4 regions of the Pseudonocardia autotrophica genome follow, and region 4 is predicted to be linked to each of the others. Evidence: predicted binding sites of a transcription regulator. Region 4 holds the regulator's gene; each other region holds the start of a gene.

Region 1 (5,504 bases), 3.0 Mb from region 4:
CGAACGGCCGCTGCGCGATCGCGCCGGTCTGGGACATCGGGCCCTGGAACACCAAGGACGACTACTGGAACCCGTCGTCCCAGCGGGAGATGTGGAAGGACCTGCAGCAGGGCGTCCCGCAGGCCGCGGCCGCGCGCAACGGGCACAACGGCGGCAAGGACCAGTTCGGGCGGCGGGTGGCCAATCCGGCCGGGATCGACCTCGGCGACGGCATCTTCTGGGACGTCCTGGGCCTCAAGGACAACTCGCAGGTGCAGGTCGACTACCTGTGGACCGGCTCGCAGAAGCTGTCGGCCGTCCGGATCGGCGACGAGCCGGACACCGACATCCTCGCCCGGCCCGAGGCCGGCGCGGAGTCGGTCGGGATCGCGGTGAACACCACCGAGGTCCCGGTGCAGTGCACCCACGGCGACGGCGACGGCGGCTTCGTCCGGATCGGCGACGGGCAGTACCTGCCCACCTCGGTGCTCGGCGGGCTGCCCACCGACCTGCCGGGCTGTGACGCCGGCGACGCGCCGGCCGACCCCGCAGGGGATCCCGCCGACCCGGCCGGTGACCCCGCCGATCCGGCCGACGGGCCTGCCGTGCCCGGGGACGCCCCGGCCGGCGAGCCCGGCGAGCCGGCGGCCGGGGACGCCCCGGCCGGTGACAGCACCGGTCCGACGGCAGCGCCGGAGGACGCCACGGTCGCTCCCGCCGGCGGGACTCCGGCGGCAGGGACGGATGATGCTCCGGGGTCCGCCCCGGGCAGTGCTCCCGGGTCCGCCCCGGACGGTGCTCCGGGGTCCGCCCCGGACGGTGCTCCGGGGTCCGCCCCGGACGGTGCTCCGGGGTCCGTTCCGGACGGTGCTCCGGGGTCCGTTCCGGACGGTGCCCCGCAGGCCGGCGCTCCCATCCCCGGCTCGGCCCAGCGCGCCCCCTCCGGCGTCCGCTGACCGCGAACCCGCACGGTGGCCCCGCCCGGACCGACGATCCGGGTGGGGCCGCCGTCGTTCCCGGGCGGCACTCCCGGCACGCCGCCGGCGCCGTCGCGGGATAGGTTCCTCGTCGTGGCCAGCACGGCAGAGTGGATAGAGGGTGCGCGTCCGCGCACCCTGCCCACGGCGATCGCCCCCGTCCTCGTCGGTACCGGCTCGGCGCTCGGGGCCGGTGTCGTCGCCCCCGGTTCCGCCCTGCTCGCGCTCCTGGTCGCGATCGCGCTGGTGATCGGGGTGAACTTCGCCAACGACTACTCCGACGGCATCCGCGGCACCGACGACGAGCGCGTCGGACCGCAGCGGCTGGTCGGTTCCCGGGCCGCCCGGCCCGCGACGGTGAAGGCGGCCGCGTTCAGCTGCTTCGGCGTCGCGGCGCTCGCCGGGATCGCGCTGACCGCGGTGTCCGGGCAGTGGTGGCTGATCGCCGTCGGTGCGCTGTGCATCGTCGGGGCGTGGTTCTACACCGGCGGGAGCCGCCCGTACGGCTACGCGGGCCTCGGCGAGGTCGCGGTGTTCGTGTTCTTCGGCCCGGTCGCTGTACTCGGCACCGCGCTCACCCAGGCCGGGGCGGTGGACTCGGCCACCGTCGGCGCGTCCGTCGGCGCCGGCCTGCTGACCTGTGCCGTGCTGGTGGCCAACAATCTGCGGGACATCCCCGGCGACCGGATCGCGGGGAAGTCGACGCTCGCGGTGCGGCTGGGTGGGCGCTCCACCCGGGCGCTCTACGTGGCGCTCGCCCTGGTGCCGTTCGTGATCGCCGTCGCGGCCGCGTTCGACCGGCCGGGGCTGCTGATCGTGCTGGTGGCCCTGCCCGCCGCTGTGCGCCCGGTACGCGCGGTCCTCGGTGGAGCCGATGGCCCGGACCTGATCCCGGTGCTCCGCGACACCGGCCTGTTGCTGCTCGCCTGGGCACTGGCGGTGGCGGTCGGCCTCGCCGTCGGCTGACGGTTGGCGGTCGGCCTCGCCGGTAGCCGGCGGCCGGACCGTCGCGCCGGGGACGGTCCGGCTGCTCGGCCCCTCCCGGCCGGGTGCCGGGGCCCGGTGCGGATCGGCGGCGGTCCCCTCCGGTGTGCGGCCGGGGAGGGGACGGACGGGACAGTCCCGGGGCGGCTCACGGGTTCGGGTCGCGTTCCGCGGAACGCGAACGCGCGGCCGCCCGGCACCGGGACCACGGCCGCGCTCCGCCGAACGGCCGGCCGACCAGCGCCGGAGACGGAGACGGAGCGCCGCGTTCCGCGGAACGCACAAGCGACCGGTATCGGGACCGCGGCCGCGTTCCGCGGAACGCCCAGCCGCCCCAACCGCGGGGCCGACCAGCGCCAGGACCAGAGCCGGGCCGGGGCCGGAGTCCGCGGAGCACCCAGCCAAACCAGCACCACCGCCGAGCCCGCGTTCCGCGGAACGCGCAACCGACCGGCACCGGGACCGCACTCCGCAGAACGCCCAGCCGCCCAGCCCTGGGACCGCAGCCACGTTCCGCGGAACGCGCAAGCGACCGACACCGGAACCGGGGCCGCGTTCCGCGGAACGCGCGGCCGACCGGTATCGAGACCGCGACCGCACTCCGCCGAGCCCCCGGCCGACCGGTCTCCGGAACCGCAGCCGCGTTCCGCGGAACGCTCAGGCCGGCCGTCCCGGGGTCGTGCTGCACGGGCTCCCGGGTGCCTGCCGACCGCCGATGCCGAATCCGCCGCCACCGGGAAGCCTCGGGTGCGTGCGTTCCGCGGAACGCATCGTGCCGGTGCGTGGCGTCACCACGCCCGACGGACCGGGTCAGTCCCGGTCGTCACCGCGCAGCTGGGCCCGCAGCGACTCCCGCTCCGCCGAACGGCGGGCGTTGGCGACCGCGAGCGCACGATCCAGCCGGGACCGGAGCCCCCGGAACAGCAGCATCGACAGCGGCAGCGCGACGATCAGCGCCACCAGCAGCGCGACGATCAGCGGCACGCCCGCGAGTCCGAGCAGCAGGGCGATGACGGCGAGCAGACCGAGCCGGGCGAGCGTGTAGAGCGCCACCGTGGCGGCCAGGCCGGGCTCGCCGGCGCGAGCCCTCGCCGCGGCCTGCGGCGGGGGTGTCGGGGACGTCATGGCGTCCAGGGTACGGGCCCGCGCCCGGCGCCCGGAGCCGTGCACGTCCGTACCGGAACGACCCGCGATGTCCGCTTCAGGAATTTCATCAGCTTTGCCCTTTAAGAACCCTTTACCTCCGGACAACCGTTCGAGTACCTGGGGTCTGTGGTGTCACGATGGCCCGGAACAACAAGCGGTGACCGCTCCGAGGCGCTTCGGGAGATCCCTCCCGGCACCGCGACTCGGCGCCACGCTGCACTTCCGGGAGGATTTCATGGCAGCTCCGACACAGGCCCCCGAGCGACTGCTGACCCCGGGCGAGGTCGCCACGCTCTTCCGTGTCGACCCCAAGACCGTGACGCGCTGGGCGTCCGCCGGCCGGATCGGCTCGATCCGCACGCCCGGTGGCCACCGCCGATTCCGCGAGTCCGAGGTCCGCGGACTGCTGGCCGACCTCACCAGTGAGGCCAGCCCCGGCCTCCGCTGAACCCGGGACTTCACCCGCACGTCAGGCCACCTTCGCTACGCTGGACAGCGGAGGTGGCCTGATGTTGTTCCTGATCCTTCTGCTCGGCGCGGCCGTCGTCGCGGTGCTGCTCGTCCGGACCCTTCGGTCCGAGCAGGTGGTCACCGACAGGCTCCCGCAGCCCGAGCTCCCCTGGATGACCGGTCAGAAGGCGCAGAAGCCCCGCGCGACCGGTCCCGACGACGACCCGGACTTCCTACGTGAACTCGACGAGAAGGTCCGCAACCAGGAGGACCCACCGGAACGGACCTGACCCGGCCCGAGCGGTGCGCAGCCCCTCCGAACGACCCGACCAGAGTCCCAAGAAGTCTTGACCGAAGGGCGGCCCACCGGCTCCGGTGGCCGCCCTCCGGTGTTTCCGGTCACACCGGGGTGGCCGTCAGACCGGGAAACCGTCCGCCACGGCGGCGGCCAGCTCCAGCAGCGCGGTGCGGGTCGGCTCCTCCAGGCGGTCGAGATCGATCTCGGCGCCCTCCTCCAGGTGCGGATCGAACGGCACCCGGACGACCGCCCGGCAGCGGCCGGCGAAGTGCTCCGCGACCCGGTCCAGGTCGACGCCGCCGCCCGCCCGCCGGTACACCGAGTTGATCACGACGACGGCGTTCCGGACGAGGCTGCCGTAGCCGTGTGCGTCCAGCCAGTCCAGCGTCGCCGAGGCGCTGCGGGCCCCGTCGATCGATCCGGACGACACGATCACGAGCTGATCGGCCATGCCCAGCACCCCGTACATCGCGGAGTGCATCAGGCCGGTACCGCAGTCGGTCAGGACCAGGTTGTAGAAGTGCTCGAGCAGGTCGACCGCGCGCCGGTAGTCGTCCTCGCTGAACGCCTCCGACACGGCAGGGTCCTGCTCGCTGGCCAGCACCTCCAGCCGCGACTGTCCCTGCGAGGTGTACGAGCGGACGTCGGTGTAGCGACGCACCCGGTCGGAGTCGCGGAGCAGGTGCCGGACGGTCGCGGTCGTCTCCAGCGGAATCTTCTGGCTGAGCGTCCCGCGGTCCGGGTTCGCGTCCACCGCGACGACCCGGTCCCCGCGGTGGGACGCGAACGTGGCGCCCAGGGTCGCGGTGACGGTCGTCTTCCCGACACCGCCCTTCAGGCTCAGCATCGCGATCTTGTGCGCGTTGAGCAGCGGCCGGTTCAGTCGGGAGACCAGATCCCGGCGGTGCAGCTCCGCCGGGCTCTCCCCCGGGTTCACCAGTCCCCCGGTGAGCAGGTAGACGAGTTTGCGCCAGCCGCTCTCCGGCGGGCGCCGTGAGCTGCTCGCCCGGTGCGGGGTCAGGTCAAGGCCGCCGTGTGAGCCGTCGCCGCGCCGGTGCTGCCCGGATCGGGCCTCGACCGCCTCGGGCGCGGTCCAGCGTGGCCGGCGGGACGCGGCCTCCGGCGCCGGAGGGGCGCCGTCGGCGCGCGAGCCATCGGGGCGCGAACCGTCGACGCGCGAGCCGTTGTCCCGGCGGGTCCGGTCGGAGGCCTCCCGCTCGGCGGCGTCGCGGTCCCACGAGCTCCGCCACGGCCGGTCCGACACCGGACGACCGGTCGCCTGCCGGCCCGATCCGCGGGCCGCAGGGGCCCCGCGCGACCCCGCCGGACCGTCACTGCCACCAGCACCAGCACCGCCACCAGCACCGGCCGCGGTTGTGCCGGCGGCGCCCGCGGTCATGCCGGCTGCGGCACCGGCGGCAGCGGTTGTGCCGGCGGCGGCACCGGCCGATCCACCGGTTGCCGGGGCGTCGCCACTCGCGTCTCCACCGCCCGCGGCTCCACCCGGGGAGCCGGCACCTGCCGTGTCGCCACCCGCCGCGCCATCATCGGCCGGGCCACCACCCGTCGGGTCACCATCCGTCGGGTCACCACCGGCAGAGCCACCACCCACCGCGTCACCCCCCGGCGAGCCCCAGGCAGAGCCCCACGCCGAGGCGCCCGGGGATCCG
Region 2 (5,504 bases), 960 kb from region 4:
TCACCGATGTCCTCGGCCAGTCGCTGCAGCAGCCGGTAGCCCAGCTCGGGACGGGACTGCTCGCGACCACGGAACATGATCGTGACCTTGACCTTGTTGCCGCCTTCGAGGAAGCGGATGACGTGACCGCGCTTCGTCTCGTAGTCGTGCTTGTCGATCTTCGGCCGGAGCTTCTGCTCCTTGATCACGGTGAGCTGCTGGTTGCGCCGGGACTCCCGGGCCTTCTGCGCGCTCTCGTACTTGAACTTGCCGTAGTCCATGAGCTTGCAGACCGGCGGGCGGGCCTGGCCGGCGACCTCGACGAGGTCGAGATCGGCGTCCTGGGCCAGCCGCAGGGCGTCCTCGATGCGCACGATTCCGACCTGCTCACCGTTCGGGCCGACGAGACGGACCTCGGGCACGCGGATGCGGTCGTTGATGCGGGGCTCTGTGCTGATGGGGTCTCCTGAGTAACTCGCTGTGTCGCTACTACCTGCGTTTGCGCCGGCGACGACAAGCGAAGACCCGTTGATCGGCCAGTGGCACACCAGTGCCACGAAGCCGGACCATGGACCCGGACGCCGCTACGATCACGGCGAGGGTGGGAGCGGGGCTCCACTTGACGCCCGGAATACACGAATCAACGCGATCCCGGGTGGTCGCATTCCCGAGAGTATCAGCCCGGCCCGGAACCGGCCGGGCGGGGCCCCACACCGGACCGGCAGCGACCGCGGACAGCCTACCGCCGACCGCGTCGCGCCCGGACCTGCAGGTCTGCGGCGTGGCCGTCGCATACGGCGCGGCCCCGTGGCCCGCACCGCCGCGTCGTTCCCGCCGCTCAGCTCGCCGCGGAGGCGGCCCGCCGCCGGGAGACGGCCGGGGTGGTGGCCGCCGCGCCCTTCGTGGCCTTCGACGCGGCCGCGGTGCGCCGGCGCGCCGGCTTGGCCGGTGTGGCGTCCGGGGTCACGAGATCACGCAGGAACGTGCCGGTGTGGCTCTCCGGGTGGGCCGCGACCTGCTCGGGGGTGCCCTGGGCGACGACCGTGCCGCCACCGGAACCGCCCTCGGGGCCCATGTCGATGATCCAGTCGGAGGTCTTGATGACATCGAGGTTGTGCTCGATGACGATCACCGTGTTGCCCTTGTCGACCAGGCCCTGGATCACCGCCAGGAGCTTGCGGATGTCCTCGAAGTGCAGTCCGGTGGTCGGCTCGTCGAGGATGTAGACGGTCCGGCCGTTGCTGCGCTTCTGCAGCTCACTGGCCAGCTTCACCCGCTGCGCCTCACCGCCGGACAGGGTCGGGGCCGGCTGCCCGAGCCGGACGTAGCCGAGGCCGACGTCGACCAGGGTCCGCAGGTAGCGGGCGATCGAGGTGATCGGCTCGAAGAACTCGGCGGCCTCCTCGATCGGCATGTCGAGGACGTCGGCGACGGTCTTGCCCTTGTAGTGGACCTCGAGGGTCTCCCGGTTGTACCGGGCGCCCTTGCAGACCTCGCAGGGGACGTAGACGTCGGGCAGGAAGTTCATCTCGATCTTGATGGTGCCGTCGCCGGTGCACGCCTCGCAGCGGCCGCCCTTGACGTTGAAGGAGAACCGGCCCTCGGCATAGCCGCGGACCTTCGCCTCGGTGGTCGCGGCGAACAGCTTCCGCACCTTGTCCCACACGCCGGTGTAGGTGGCCGGGTTGGATCGCGGCGTACGGCCGATCGGCGACTGGTCGACCCGCACGAGCTTGTCGAGCTCGTCGATGCCGTTGATCCGGGTGTGCCTGCCCGGGACCTGGCGGGCACCGTTCAGCCGGTTCGCCAGGACGGTGGCCAGGATGTCGTTGATCAGCGTGGACTTGCCGGACCCGGACACCCCGGTGATCGACACCAGCCCGCCGAGCGGGATGTCGACGTCGATCCCGCGCAGGTTGTGCTCGCGCGCACCGATGATCGACAGCTTGCGGGAGTGGTCGAGCTCGCGGCGCTCCGGCAGCGGGATCGACCGGCGGCCGGACAGGTAGGCGCCGGTCAGCGAGGTGTCGTGCGACTCCAGCTCGGCGACCGGGCCGGAGTGCACGATGTGCCCGCCGTGCTCACCGGCGCCCGGGCCGATGTCGACCGCCCAGTCGCAGGCCCGGATGGTGTCCTCGTCGTGCTCGACGACGATCAGCGTGTTGCCCAGGTCGCGCAGCCGGGTCAGGGTGTCGATCAGCCGGCGGTTGTCCCGCTGGTGCAGTCCGATCGACGGCTCGTCGAGCACGTAGAGCACCCCGACCAGCCCGGACCCGATCTGCGTGGCCAACCGGATCCGCTGCGCCTCGCCACCGGACAGTGTCCCGGCGGCCCGGTCCAGCGACAGGTACTCGAGCCCGACGTCGAGCAGGAACCCCAGGCGGGCCTGGATCTCCTTGAGCACCGCGCCGGCGATCATCGCCTGCCGGTCGTCGAGCACCATGCCGTTGAGGAAGTGCGAGCACTCCGCGACCGACATGTTCGAGACCTGGGCGATGGACCGCTCCCCCAGGTCGCGGTGCGGCATCGTGACCGAGAGGACCTCGGGCCGCAGCCGCGAACCACCGCACGCCGGGCACGGGATGTCGCGCATGTAGCCCTCGTAGCGCTCGCGCTGCGACTCCGACTCGGTCTGCTCGAGGCGCCGCTCCAGGAACGGCATGACGCCCTCGAAGCTGGCGTAGTACGAGCGCTCCCGGCCGTACCGGTTGCGGTACCGGACGTGCACCTGGTCGTCGCTGCCCTGCAGCACCGCCTTCTGCGCGGCGGCCGGCAGCTTGCGCCACGGGGTGTCCATCCGGAACCCGATCGCCTTCGACAATCCGGACAGCAGCCGGCCGAAGTACTCGGCGTTGTGCCCGGCCGACCACGGTGCGATCGCGCCGTCTTCCAGGGAGCGATCCGGGTCGGGGACGACGAGCTCCGGATCGACCTCCTTCTTGATGCCGAGACCGGTGCAGGCCGGGCAGGCGCCGTAGGGCGAGTTGAAGGAGAAGGTGCGCGGCTCGAGATCGTCGACCGCGATCGTGTGCCCGTTCGGGCAGGCCATCCGCTCGGAGAAGCGCCGCTCGCGGCCCGGGTCGTCGGCCGGGAGATCCACGAAGTCGAGCACGACGAGACCGTCGGCGAGGCGCAGCGCGGTCTCGACCGAGTCGGTGAGCCGCTGCTTGGCCGTCGCCTTGACCGAGAGCCGGTCGACGACCACCGAGATGTCGTGCTTCTCCTGCTTCTTCAGCTTCGGCGGATCCGCGAGCTGGTGCACGGTGCCGTCGACCAGCACCCGCGCGTAGCCCTGCGACTGCAGGGTGGAGAACAGGTCGACGAACTCGCCCTTGCGGGTGCGGACGACCGGGGCGAGCACCTGGAACCGGCTGCCCTGCTCCATCTCCAGCACCTGGTCGACGATCTGCTGAGGGGTCTGCTTCTCGATCCGCTCGCCGCACTGCGGGCAGTGCGGGATGCCGGCCCGGGCGTAGAGCAGCCGCAGGTAGTCGTGGATCTCGGTGATCGTGCCGACCGTCGACCGCGGGTTGCGGTTGGTCGACTTCTGGTCGATCGAGACCGCGGGCGAGAGCCCCTCGATGAAGTCGACATCGGGCTTGTCCATCTGCCCGAGGAACTGCCGCGCGTACGCCGAGAGCGACTCGACGTATCGGCGCTGGCCCTCGGCGAAGATCGTGTCGAACGCCAGGCTGGACTTGCCGGAACCGGACAGCCCGGTGAACACGATCATGCTGTCGCGGGGCAGGTCGATGTCGACGCCCTGCAGGTTGTGCTCGCGGGCGCCGCGGACGACCAGCCGTGGACCGCTGGGGACCGGCGACGCACCCGGGGACAGGGTGCCGCCGATGTCCGGGCGGTCGGTGCTGTGGTCGCTCACGATGCGCGCCTCCTGGCTGGCGAGGGTCGTCCCATTCCGGTATCCGATGCTAGGCCGCACCCCCGACAGGAACGCGGCGAGCGGGCGTCGCAGCGGCTGTTCCTCGGTGGATGCACGCCGACACGCGCCGGTCGGTACGCGAGGCACCATACTCGTACGCATGTTCGACCGGACGCTCGGGGGACCGCCCCCGGCGGGCGTCGGGCGGGCCCCACGAGAGACCGGCGGGCTCACCCCACGGCGGCGGCCGGCACCGGCCGCTACCCTCGCGACGTGGACGTCCTGGAGAACTACACCGGTCACACCGATCCCGGCGGCGCCGCCATCCGCCGCGACCTGGACCGGCTTAGCATCAGCAAGATCTCGGTCGGCGAGATGGACAACAACTCCTACCTGCTCGTCTGCAAGGCCTCGGGTGAGGCGCTGCTGATCGACGCCGCCGCCGAGCCCGCCCGGATCGCGGACCTGATCGGTGCCACCGACGAGCGTCCCGACCTGCGGCACCTGGTGACGACGCACCGGCACCACGACCACTGGCAGGCACTCGGCGCGATCGCCGGGATGTTCGAGCCCCGGCTGATCGCCCACCCGGACGACGCCCCCGAGCTCCCCGCGCCGATGGACGAGCTGGTCGGGCACGGCGACCGGATCACCTTCGGCGAGATCGAGCTGGAGGTCATCCACCTGCGCGGGCACACCCCCGGCTCGATCGCGCTGCTCTACCGCGGCGCCGACCGGCCGCACCTGTTCACCGGTGACAGCCTCTTCCCCGGCGGGCCGGGCAAGACCTGGTCCGCCGAGGACAACGTGCAGCTGCTCGGTGATCTGGAGGAGCGGGTCTTCGACACCTTGCCCGACGACACCTGGTTCTACCCCGGCCACGGCGACGACTCGACGATCGGCGAGCAGCGCCCGGGTCTGCCGGAGTGGAAGTCGCGCGGCTGGTAACCGCTCGTCACACCGTCCGCGTTCGGGGCCGCCTACGTCATGTGGGCGGCCCCGACGGCTGTCGGGAGCAGACCGCCGGGGCCGTGACCGGACATCGTGGCCGCCTCACAGGCGATCGTTTTCGGACGGCCGCGTTCAGGTCCAGAGCTGCCGACCAGATTCCGGACCGAGGCCTGCGACGCGATTCCACTTTGCGATCCGGCAACGCCGACGAGTTCCTGTCGGACGGTCATGGCACAGTGAGGAAAACACCGCCACCGAGAGGCAGCCGCCATGCCGAGCCGCCACATCACGTCCCATGACCCTGGAGTGTCCGAGACCGACACCAAGCAGGACGCCGAGGCAGTGTTCGACCGCGTCACGCGGCGGGAACTCGGTATCAGCGGTGCCGACTTCCTCGCCCGTTGGGACGCCGGCGACTACGAGGGTGTCGACGTCGACGACGTCGACGGACTCGCCGAGGTCGTCGGTGCACTGCCCTTCGTTCGCTGAGCACCGGCCCATCGAGCTGAACACCAGTGCCAGGACGGACCGAGCAGCACGCGGTCACCAGCTTCCTCGATCCGCTCCGCAAGGCCGTGTCGGTGCTCGCGGGACACAACCAGATCACCGTCAGCCGCCGCGGCACGTACCGCAAGGGCCTGCTCTACGCCTGGGAGCTGAACAGCGGAGCGGGCACCAGCTGGGCAGATGTGGG
Region 3 (5,504 bases), 1.1 Mb from region 4:
CCAGGATCCGGGGCGCAGCCGGGCGGGCACCAGGAAGTCGCGGGCGCCCTCCGGGGTGGACCGGGTGAGGGTCGGCGTCTCGACCTCGATGAAGTCCTCGGCGGCCAGCACGTCGCGGGCCGCCTTGTTGACGTCGCTGCGCAGCTTCATCGCCGCGGCCGGGCCGGGCCGGCGCAGGTCGAGGTAGCGGTGCGTCAGCCGGATCTCCTCGCCGACTCCGCTGTGCTCGTCGATCGGGAACGGCAACGGCGCCGACTCCGACAGCACGGTCAGCTCGGTGACGGTGACCTCGATGTCGCCGGTCGGCAGTTCCGCGTTCTCGTTGCCGGCCGGGCGCGCGACGACGGTGCCGACGACCTGGACGCAGAACTCGGAGCGCAGCCGGTGCGCGCGCTCGGCCATCTCGCCCTCGCGGAACACCACCTGGGCGGATCCGGACCGGTCGCGCAGGTCGATGAAGATCACGCCGCCGTGATCGCGGCGGCGGGCCACCCATCCGGCGAGGGTCACGGTCTGGCCGGCGTTCTCGGCACGCAACGTGCCGACGGGGTGGGTTCGCATCACGGCGGTCAAGGCTATCCGCACACCCGCGCGGGTCTGCGACCAGGCTGACGGTCCGGCCGGTCCGGCCTCAGATCAGACTCAGCTGGCCCTCCCGCGGATCGGGCGGCGCCGCCGGCGCGGGCTCGTGGCGCGTCCATCCCGGGTCCCGCGGGTTGGGCTCCGGCCGGTCCAGACCGTGCCGCGCCAGCAGTGGCGCCACCCGCCGGGCCAGCGCCTCCCGGTAGTCGCGGCCCGCGTACGCACCGCGCCGGTAGAGCCGCTCGTAGCGCGGCAGCAGCGCCGGGTACTCCCGGCCCAGCCGGGCGAGGAACCACTCACGGGCGCCCGGCCGCAGGTGCAGCGCCAGCACCGTCGCGCCGCTCGCCCCGGCCGCGGCGATCTCGCCGAGCAGCGCATCGAGTGCCTCCTCCGAGTCGGTCAGCCACGGCAGCACCGGCGCGACCATCACGCCGCAGGGCAGGCCTGCGTCGGTGATCCGGCGGACCAGGTCGAGCCGCGCCCGCGGGCTCGGCGTGCCGGGTTCGAGCCGGGACTGCAGCTCGCGATCCAGCAGCGCGACCGACACCCCCACGCCGACCCGGACATCGGTGTTCGCCGCGGCCAACTCCGGCAGATCGCGAGCCAGCACGGTGCCCTTGGTCAGGACGGAGAACGGTGTTCCGGACCGGGCGAGCGCGGAGATCACCCCGGGCATCAGCCGGTACCGGCCCTCGGCCCGCTGGTACGGGTCGGTGTTGGTGCCCATCGCGACGTGCTCGCGCCGCCACCCCGGCCGCGCGAGCTCCCGCTCCAGCACCCGCGCGACGTTGACCTTGACCACGATCTGCGAGTCGAAGTCCGCGCCCGCATCCATGTCCAGGTAGGTGTGGGTGTTCCGGGCGAAGCAGTTGTGGCTGACCACGCCCGCGGCGACGAAGTCTCCGGTGCCGGTCGTGATGTCGAACATCGGCACGATCTCGCCGGTGTCGTGCACGTCGAGCACCCGGGGCGCACCGTCCGGCGGCTCCTCGACCAGCGCCCCGGCCACATCCCGGACCCGGGCCACCGCCGGATCCGCGATCGCGACCAGGCGCAGCTGTTCCGCGGCCCCGCCGAGCACCCGCAGCGCCCGGCCACCCGGCCGGCCGGTCGATTCGGAGGCGACCCGGAACCCGAGCCGGCGCAGCGCGTCGACCGTCGCCCGGGTCAGCCGCTCGTCGCCGGGCGTGATCCGCAGGACCCCCGCGGAGACCTCGCCGCTCGCATCGAGCACTCCCCCGAGGAACCCGGCGGACCAGCCCGGCCCCGGATGATCCGGCCACGCCGTCGGCGAGGGGGCCGGGCGGTGCAGCACCCGGGCATCGGAGACCTGCGCGACAGGTGCCGCGTGCCGGGCACCCTCCGGCCAGGCGCCCACCGGTGCGGCGCCCACCGGTGCGGCGCCGGTGCCGGACGCGCCCCCGAGATCCGCGCCGGTCGCACCCGTAACGCCCGCGCCGGTGCCACTCACGACACCCGCGCCGGTGCCACTGACGACGCCCGCGCCGGTGGGGCCACCCTCGCTGCCCGACGTGAGCAGGTGGTGCGCCCGGGCCAGCGCCTCCAGCTCCACCCATGCCGACGGGAACGGTTCCACGGACTGCCTGCTGCGGACCGCATCCGCCCGGACCAGCCCGCACAGGTACCCCTCGGCCCAGCCCGCCGGGTGACGCTCCGCGGGCATCGCCGCCGACCCCGGCCCGACCAGCGCCGATCCGACGGTCAGATGTGGCCGGTCCGCCGAGGAGCGGCACCGCCCGGGACGCACGTGCGCCCAGCCGCCTCGGGTGAGGAACCGGTGATCGGCCGAGGTGACCAGGACGGTGCCGTCGTCGAGCGTCACCCGCTGCGCGCGGCGCCGGGTCGACCAGTGGGCGAGCACCGGGGTGCGCACGAACCGGCGCCGGCCGCGCCCGTCGGTGACCGTGCCGATCACCTCGTCGCCGGGGCGGAGCTCGGCGATCGGCCGGGACCCGCCACCCGCCGTGAGCACCGGGGTGTCTCCACGTAAGCAGTAGGTACAGGCGTGCGCACACCCGCGGTACGGGTTCACCGTCCACCCGAACGGCACCGGCGACGACGACGGCACCCGGTTCAGCACCGAGCGCGCCTCCACCTCGTGGAAGACCACCCCCGCGAACTCCGGGGTCCGCACCGAGCGCAGCAACCCGCGCATCCCCGGCAGCGCCGCATCCGCCCCGACACCGTCGATTCCCACCTGCTGTCCGCTCCACCGCACGCCGATTATTCGAACACAAGTTCGAACCCGCGGCAACCGGTCGTCGCCCGGCGGTGCCCTCCGGGCGAGCACCGGCCCGGCGCCGGGTGATCACTTGCGAGGATGCCGGGGTGCAGCCCGACGATCCCGAGTGGTCTCCCGGTGACGCACGTCCGGACCGGGAGCCCGGCGGGCGGCGGCGGGCGGACGGGATCGGCAGGCACCAGCGGCCGGATTCACCGCACCGGCCCGGCGGGGCACCGGACGATCCGGCGCAGGCCGCCGGCCACCCGGCCGGGCGCGCCCGGTCCGCGGGCCCCGGCGCGGGTCTCGGGCCCGGGGGCAGGCCACCGCACGCCGGACGGTCCGGTCCGGACCCTCGCGGCGGCCCCGGTGAGCCGGTGGGCGGCACCGGAGACCCCCCGCGTCGAGCCGCACCGGAGCCGACCGGCGGCCACCGGCGGGGCCCCGTGCCCGGGACCGGATCCGGGCCGGAGGACGGTGGAGACCCTCGGCGTGGCGCCGGGCCCCCTGGGGCGGGCGTCCGCCTGCCCGGCACGGGACCGGGTAGCTCCGCGGCGCACGCGCACGATCCCCGATCCAGTGCCACCGGGGCCGCCCCGGGGCGCGGCAGCGGCGACGACCACGGGCCCCACACATTCGGCACCCGCACCGGCCGGCCCGGGGTGCCCGCCCACGGCGCGGACTCCGGCGGCAGCGGCGACAGCGACGGTCTGCCGGACCGGCCCGGGCTGCGGGGCGGTCACCGCACACACGGCCCCCGGCAGGCCGATACCGGCGGCCGCGCCCGCCCCACCGGTCCCGCATCCGGCGGGGCGCGGTCCGGCCGGACGGCGCGCGGCAGCTCGCGGGACCGGACCCAGGACCCCGGGGCGCCCGACGCCCGGGGGTCGGGCACCGGCGCCGACCCGGCCCGGCAGCCCGCTCCCGGGCCGGACGCCACGGGTGACAGCGCTCCCGGCGACGGCACGGAGATCGACGCGACCGGCCCGTTCACCGCCGGATCGGCCGAATCGAGCAGGTCGAGCGGGTCAGCCGGGCCGGCCGGGCGCCGAGCTGCCCGACAGCGCGTCGCTGCGAGCGGCCACGGCCACGGCCACGGGCACGGGCACGGCAGCCCCAGCCCGGCCGGGCGGCGGGTGCGGAACCTGCTGGTCGCGCTGCTGATCCCGTGCGCACTCGCGACGCTGGCCGGTGTCGCGCTGCTCTGGCCCGGGGACGTCCCGACCCCGGACCTCCCGCCGACCCAGCAGGTGCGCGGGGACATCACCGCCGTCGCGGTCGCCGACTGCTCCCCCGGCTCCGGGGACGGCGCCTGCACCGGTGTCACGATCGCGATGACCGACGGACCCCGGGCCGGCCGGGACCTGGTGCAGCTGGTGCCGAACGAGCCGTCCAGCCCGCGGTTCGCGGTCGGCGACCCGGTGACGCTGGCCTGGTCCGGCGGCGACCCCGACTCCGCCGGGTCGTACCAGCTCAACGACTTCCAGCGGGCACCCGCGCTGATCTGGCTGGCGGCCGCGTTCGCACTGGCCGTCGTGCTGCTCGGGCGGCTGCGCGGGTTCGCCGCCCTGGTCAGCCTGCTCCTGACGTTCGCGATCCTGCTGTGGTTCGTGCTGCCCGCGATCCTGTCCGGCGGATCACCGCTCGCGGTGGCGGTGACCGGAGCCTGTCTGATCATGTTCGTGGTGCTGTACCTGACACACGGATTCAGCGCCCGGACGTCCTGCGCGGTACTGGGCACGCTCGTGTCGCTCGCGCTGATCGGGGTGATCGGCTACGGCTTCACCGCGGCCGCGCGGCTGACCGGGCTGGACGACACCACCGCCAACCTGATCGGGACCCTCGGCGGGGTCCCGATCGACCCGCGCGGCCTGGTGCTGGCCGGGCTGGTGATCGGCGCGCTCGGTGCGCTCGACGACGTGACGGTCACCCAGGCGTCCGCCGTCTGGGAGCTCGGCGCCGCGAACCCGGACCTGGGCGCCCGGGAGCTGTTCTCGGCCGGAATGCGGATCGGGCGGGACCACGTGGCGTCCGCGGTGAACACACTGGTGCTCGCCTACGCCGGTGCTGCGCTGCCGTTGATGCTGCTGTTCTCGGTCGCCGCCGGCGGCGTGTCCGACGTTCTGACCAGCCAGGACGTCGCCACCGAGATCGTCAGGACGCTGGCCGGGAGCATCGGCCTGGTCGCCGCCGTGCCGGTCACCACCGGCCTGGCGGCGCTCGTCGCGGCCCGCCGCTGACCGTCCATCCCGCTCGGAGCACCGGAGGCGGTGCGCCGGGACAGCCGTGTCACGGACGGCGGGCCAGCAGGTGCGCCTCCCCGTCGGCCTCGTGGTGGGCGAGCACCTCGAACCCGGCGAACGCGGCGACCAGCTCGCCGGGGGCTGCGCGGAAACGACCGCCGGCGTCGCCGACCTCGGACAGCACGGTGACCACCAGCAGCCCGCCGGGGGCCACCGCGGCGGCCAGCGCCGGATACAGGGCGGGTGCCCGGAACCGCTGGCAGACGACGACGTCGTAGGAGCCGTCGTCGGTGGGGAACCCGTCGTCGAGATCGGCCTCGACCCAGCGGATCCGGCCGGGCGGGGCGAGGTCGGTGGCCAGCTCGGCCCCCGCGGCGAGCCCGGCCGGTGACACGTCGACCGCGACCACGTCGAGTCCGCGCCCGGCCAGCCACACC
Region 4 (5,504 bases):
CGCTCGCGGTGTACCTGGCGCTCTACCCGGGCGACCCGCCCGGCGAAACGGACCGGACAGCGGCTCCCGGAACGTGGGACACTCGGAAGCAAGATGACTGAAGCCCACACGCCCGTGCCCGCCAGCCCGTCCACCGGTGAACTCGAACTCGAGGAGCGCTCGTCGCTCCGCCGCATCGGCGGCCTGTCCACCGAGCTCACCGACGTCACCGAGGTCGAGTACCGCCGCCTGCGCCTGGAACGGGTGGTGCTGGTCGGAGTCTGGACCGAGGGATCCGCCGAGCGGGCCGAGGCCTCGCTGGCCGAGCTGGCCCGGCTCGCCGAGACCGCGGGCTCCGAGGTGCTTGACGGTCTGGTGCAGCGCCGGTCGACGCCCGACCCGGCGACCTTCATCGGCTCCGGCAAGGTCGACGAGCTCGGCCTCGCGGTCCGCGCGGCCGAGGCCGACACGGTGATCTGCGACGGCGAGCTGTCGCCCGGTCAGCTCCGCCAGCTCGAGGAGCGGCTCAAGGTCAAGGTGATCGACCGGACCGCGCTGATCCTCGACATCTTCGCCCAGCACGCCCGCTCGCGGGACGGGAAGGCGCAGGTCGAGCTGGCCCAGCTGTCGTACCTGCTGCCCCGGCTCCGCGGCTGGGGTGAGGCGCTGTCCCGGCAGGTCGGTGGCCGTGCCGCGGGCGGCGTCGGGATCGGCGGCCGTGGCCCCGGTGAGACGAAGATCGAGCTCGACCGCCGCCGCATCCGCGCGCGCATGTCGAAGCTGCGCCGGGAGATCGCCGCGATGCGCCAGGTCCGGGCGACCCAGCGCGGCAACCGCAAGCGCAACGAGGTCCCCTCGGTCGCGATCGTCGGCTACACCAACGCCGGCAAGTCGAGTCTGCTCAACCAGCTCACCGACGCCGGCGTGCTGGTCGATGACGCACTGTTCGCGACCCTGGACCCGACCACCCGCCGGACCGAGACGGCGGACGGGCGGACCTACACCCTGACCGACACCGTCGGCTTCGTCCGGCACCTGCCGCACCAGCTGATCGAGGCATTCCGGTCGACGCTCGAGGAGGCCGCGCAGGCCGATCTGCTGGTGCACGTGGTCGACGGCTCCGATCCGCTGCCCGACGACCAGATCGCCGCGGTGCGCGAGGTCCTGGTCGAGATCGGCGAGGAGCAGGGCGGCAGCATGCCGACCGAGCTCCTCGTGATCAACAAGGCCGACGCCGCCGGCGACCTGGCCCTCGCGCGGCTCCGGCACGCGCAGCCCGATGCGGTGTTCGTCTCCGCGCACCGGGGTGACGGCATCGACCTGCTCCGGGGGCGGATCGCCGATCTGCTGCCGCGCCCGGAGTACGACGTCGACCTGCTGCTGCCCTACACCGAGGGCGCGCTGGTCGCCCGCCTGCACGACGAGGGCGAGGTGCTGTCCGAGGAGCACACCCCCGAGGGCACCCGGGTCCGCGCCCGGGTCGGGCCGGAGCTGGGCACCGCGGTACTGGCGTTCGCGATCGCCGGTGGGCCGGCCGGCGCCGACGCCGATCCCGACCTGCCGGCGACGGCGGCGGGGCGCTGACCCGGGCGGTCCCGGCCGGGTCCCGGAGCGCACCGGGCGGTCGTGCCCGGGTGGTGTTCCGGCGGGTCGCGGCGCCGCTGGTGGCTGCGACACTCGGCCTGGTGCCCGCCACCGCGGCTGCCGCGACACCGTCCGCGGCGGCGCAGGCGCGTGCCGTGCCGGGGCCGTCGGCCGCAGCGCCGCCGGTCGCCGAGCCGCAGCCGGTGTGCACCATCGACGACCCGCGGCTGGCCGAACTCTCCGGACTCGTCACCGAGGGGGCGCCGGGGGAGCGGCCACAGCGCTACCACGCGATCGTCGACGGTGGCGGCACCGCGCAGGTGTTCACCCTCGATCCGGCCGGCTGCGCGGTGACGGGGGAGCGGAGCGCACCGGTGCGGGTCACCGACGTCGAGGACCTCGGCCGTTCACCGGACGGCGATCTCTGGCTCGCCGACATCGGGGACAACACGGCACGCCGCGAGTCGGTGCGCCTGGTCGTGCTGCCGGTCGACAGGCCGCCCCGTACCTACGACCTCGTCTACCCGGACGGCCCGCGGGACGCCGAGGCGGTGCTCGTCGCCGACGACGGGACCCCGCTGATCGTGGACAAGACCTCCGGTGCGGCCGGGCTGTACCGCCCCGCGGAACCGCTCGCCGAGGGACGGCCGCTGGAGCTGGAACGGGTCACCGACGTCGTCCTGCCGTACTCGGCGACCGCCGGTGGACCGCTGGGGGCGATCGGTACCCGCACGATCACCGGCGGCGCCGTGGGGCCGCCGGACGCGGATGGCGGACGGGCCGCGGCGCTGCGGACCTACACCGACGCGTGGCTGTTCCCGCTGCCCGACGGCCCGGTGACCGGGGACGTCCTGGTCGAGGCGCTGCGCGGGGCGCCGTTGCAGGTGCCGTTGCCCGGCGAAGCACAGGGCGAGGCGGTCGCCCTGGACGGCCGCGGGGCGCTGCACTCCGGCACCGAGACGCGGGGACTGGCACCGGCGGGTATCCGGACGGTCCCCGGCGCGGTCGCCGCGGCCACGGCACCGGCGGCGCCGGTCCGGGCACAGCCCGCAGAGGCGCCCGACGCCCGCTCCTTCCCACCGTGGCTGCCCGCCGTCGCCGGAATGGCGGTGGTCGTCGGTGTGCTGCTCGCCGGTGTGGGGGCGATGGCGCTGCACGGCCGCCGCAGACGCTGACCGCGCCGCCCCCGGGCTGCGGATCGGAGGCGGCGCAGATCAAGGGTGGCGCGGATCAGAAGCAGCGCGGTCAGCGGCAGCGCAGGTCAGAAGTGGCGCAGGTCAGAGGTGGCGCCGATCAAGAGTGGCGCAGATCAGCGGCACCACGGGTCAGCAGCGACGCCGATCAGCGGCGGCGCGGGTCAGCGACGGCGCAACCCGCAGGCCGCGCATGATCGGAGTCGGCGCATGATCAGAGGCGGCGCAGCACCGCGACGACCCGGCCGAGGATCGACGCGTCGTCCCCGGGGATTGGCTCGTAGGCGTCGTTGGCCGGCATCAGCCAGATGTGACCGTCCTTGCGGCGGAACGTCTTCACCGTGGCCTCGCCGTCGATCATCGCCGCGACCACCTCGCCCTGCTCCGCGACCGGCTGCTGCCGGACGACGACCCAGTCCCCGTCGGTGATCGCCGCGTTGACCATCGAGTCACCCTTGACGTTCAGCAGGAAGAGCGTGCCCTCCCCGACGATCTCCCGGGGGAGTGGGAACACGTCCTGCACGGCCTGCTCGGCCAGGATCGGGCCACCGGCGGCGATGTCGCCGATCAGCGGCACGAACGCCGGAGCGGGCCGCTCCGAGCGGCTGGCCTCGGTGTCGGCGTCGGTTCCGTCGCCTGCGCCGACCTGCTCGGGGCTGCGCACGTCGACCGCACGGGTGCGGTTCGGATCCCTGCGCAGGAAACCCTTGCGCTCCAAGGTCCGCAACTGGTGGTGCACCGACGACGTGGAGGTGAGCCCCACCGCGTCGCCGATCTCCCGCACGCTCGGCGGGTAGCCGTAACGGTCCACCCAGTCCCGGATCACCGCCAGGACCTTCCGCTGTCGCGGGGTCAGACCGCGTGTGTCGGCCGGGGGCTCGGGGAACTCCCGGACGTTGGCGGAACCCCGCCCGGGGGACGCACCGCCTCCGGACTCGTCCGCTGCCATCGCATTCGCCTCCTCGAGGATGTACCGGCACGAACACTAGCCGCCTTCGGCCGGTCCGCCAAACATGCGTTCGAAGTTCACCGCCCGCGTGTCGTGGATTCCGTCGGGCACCGGTGGTACAAACTCGCACAGGCGTTCGATCGAACATCGATTCGATTCGAGTGGCCGGGTGTCCGAGGCGGGCGCCCGTTCGGGCAGAAAGGGCGAGCGGCATGGGTGTGGTGACCGAGATCCGGCCGTCGGGCACGCGGCGACCGGCGGAGTTCCGGCCGGTCCGGTCGGCACCGGCGGCGCAGGTGGCACCGGCGGCACGGGTGGCACCGGCGGCACGGCCGGTGCAGCCGGCGGGTGGCGTGCTGCGGCGCGCCGCAGCGGGTCTGGGGATCGGGCTCGCCTCGGCGACGGCGGTCGTCGGGCTGGGCCTGCTCGCCGAGATCTCGGCGGCCGTGTCGGCGTCGCCACCGCCGGTCGGCGTCGTGGGCCCGGCGGGCGACTGAACCCGGCCGGGGCGGGCTGAGCAGCGGCGATCCGATTTCTGTCGGGGTCCGGTGTTAGACAGCTCGCACGTCCGTTCGACCGGTCCCGGGGAAGGGCCGGCCGGATCGGGCACGGCGCGCGGCCGGGTGTGGCCGCCGTCGACGGTGACCGTTCCGCCGGAACAGGCGGGTGGTCCTCGATGAGCAGGAGGAGCCATGCAGGAGCTCGACGTGCGTGAGGTGGCGCGGCAACCACGGGCCGGCGGGACGGGCCGGGCAGCGGCCGCCGGGGTGCGGCAGCGGTCGGTGTCCACCAGGTTGCGGGAGCGGCCGGGATCCGCCCGTGCGGTGCCGTGCGCAGGGGCCACGCGTCCGGCCCGCGGGTCCGCCGCGGCCCGCGCCGCAGTCCGGTGGGCCCTGCCCGGGGTCGTTCCCGGGGCGTCCGTGCCGTCCGGCGGCGTCGTGCGCGAGCCCGCCGAGGGCAGCACCGTGGCTCCGGTCCGGCCGCCGTCGGTGCAGGAGCCGGCCCCACTGGCCCCATCGGTCACACCGGGACGAGCCGCTGCGCCCGCGCCGCGACGGCCGGGCGCGCTCGCGTCGGCTGCGGCGCCGGCGGTGGCACTGCGGACGGCGCGCCCGCGGCATCGCCGCTGTGTGACCCCCACCCGCCGGGCACGTCCGGCTCTGCGGCCACGCTCGCGCGGCGAGCGACTGCTGGCCGGGATCGCCACGGTGCTCTGCTCGGCCACGGTCGTCGTGCTCCTGGGGCTGATCGGGGATGCGGCCGCCGGATGGAACAGCGAGGCCGCCCCCTCACCGGGGCCGGTGGCGACGGCTCCGGCCGGCGGCTGAGAGGTGCTGCGGCGCCGGGTGTCGACGTGTCCGCCGGGGCTCGGGGGTCCTTGCGCGCCGGGCAGAGGTCGCTGCGCGTGACAGGAGTCTCGCCGCCCGGCGCGCCGGGATGGCGTGTCCCCGAACCGGGCCACCGTCCGTCGCGGCCCTCCCGGGGCGCCCGGTGGGCCCCCGGTGTGCGCCACACGCGCTGATCAGGGCTGATGCGCATGTTCATGATCGGTGCACTCCGAAGGCCCTGCGAGAGCGGTGTGCGACCCTCGTTCCCGATCGGGCGAAGCTCGGCGCCGTACCGGACCCGGGGATGGCGCACCCCAATATGTAGGGGTTACATTGGTGTCGTTCTCCCACTGGTTGGGGGAGCTGGCACCGCGGTTCGCCGCGGTGCGAGGCGGAGAGTTCCCGCCGGGTCACGGGAGAAGGGGAGTGCCGACGTGCGTTGCCCGTTCTGCCGCCACCCGGATTCCCGGG

Evidence for each region. The regulator LexA, encoded in region 4, represses DNA repair genes until DNA is damaged. The targets are predictions, from matches to a motif close to CGAACACGTGTTCG.
Region 1: Pdca_RS29855 (BldC family transcriptional regulator) is a predicted target of LexA. The motif match lies at 3,185-3,198, and genes of this name have one in related genera.
Region 2: uvrA (excinuclease ABC subunit UvrA) is a predicted target of LexA. The motif match lies at 4,013-4,026, and genes of this name have one in related genera.
Region 3: Pdca_RS15345 (intein-containing Rv2578c family radical SAM protein) is a predicted target of LexA. The motif match lies at 2,832-2,845, and genes of this name have one in related genera.

What each region holds. Positions count from the first base shown of each region.
Region 1 is NZ_AP018920.1:6,413,608-6,419,111, forward strand. Features, by position in the region: gene Pdca_RS29840 (hypothetical protein) at 1-935, shown strand, start outside; gene Pdca_RS29845 (1,4-dihydroxy-2-naphthoate polyprenyltransferase) at 1,050-1,922, shown strand; gene Pdca_RS29850 (DUF4229 domain-containing protein) at 2,751-3,065, opposite strand; gene Pdca_RS29855 (BldC family transcriptional regulator) at 3,322-3,534, shown strand; gene Pdca_RS29860 (hypothetical protein) at 3,596-3,826, shown strand; gene Pdca_RS29865 (MinD/ParA family ATP-binding protein) at 3,953-5,233, opposite strand.
Region 2 is NZ_AP018920.1:3,082,875-3,088,378, reverse strand. Features, by position in the region: gene infC (translation initiation factor IF-3) at 1-437, opposite strand, end outside; gene uvrA (excinuclease ABC subunit UvrA) at 818-3,817, opposite strand; gene Pdca_RS14630 (MBL fold metallo-hydrolase) at 4,133-4,807, shown strand; gene Pdca_RS14625 (hypothetical protein) at 5,117-5,299, shown strand; gene Pdca_RS14620 (hypothetical protein) at 5,326-5,504, shown strand, end outside.
Region 3 is NZ_AP018920.1:3,248,510-3,254,013, reverse strand. Features, by position in the region: gene aspS (aspartate--tRNA ligase) at 1-564, opposite strand, end outside; gene Pdca_RS15345 (intein-containing Rv2578c family radical SAM protein) at 632-2,800, opposite strand; gene Pdca_RS15340 (YibE/F family protein) at 3,961-5,064, shown strand; gene Pdca_RS15335 (class I SAM-dependent methyltransferase) at 5,114-5,504, opposite strand, start outside.
Region 4 is NZ_AP018920.1:2,118,362-2,123,865, forward strand. Features, by position in the region: gene Pdca_RS10160 (ArsR/SmtB family transcription factor) at 1-101, shown strand, start outside; gene hflX (GTPase HflX) at 94-1,563, shown strand; gene Pdca_RS10170 (hypothetical protein) at 1,665-2,738, shown strand; gene lexA (transcriptional repressor LexA) at 2,971-3,705, opposite strand; gene Pdca_RS35435 (hypothetical protein) at 3,918-4,202, shown strand; gene Pdca_RS10185 (hypothetical protein) at 4,398-5,033, shown strand; gene nrdR (transcriptional regulator NrdR) at 5,468-5,504, shown strand, end outside.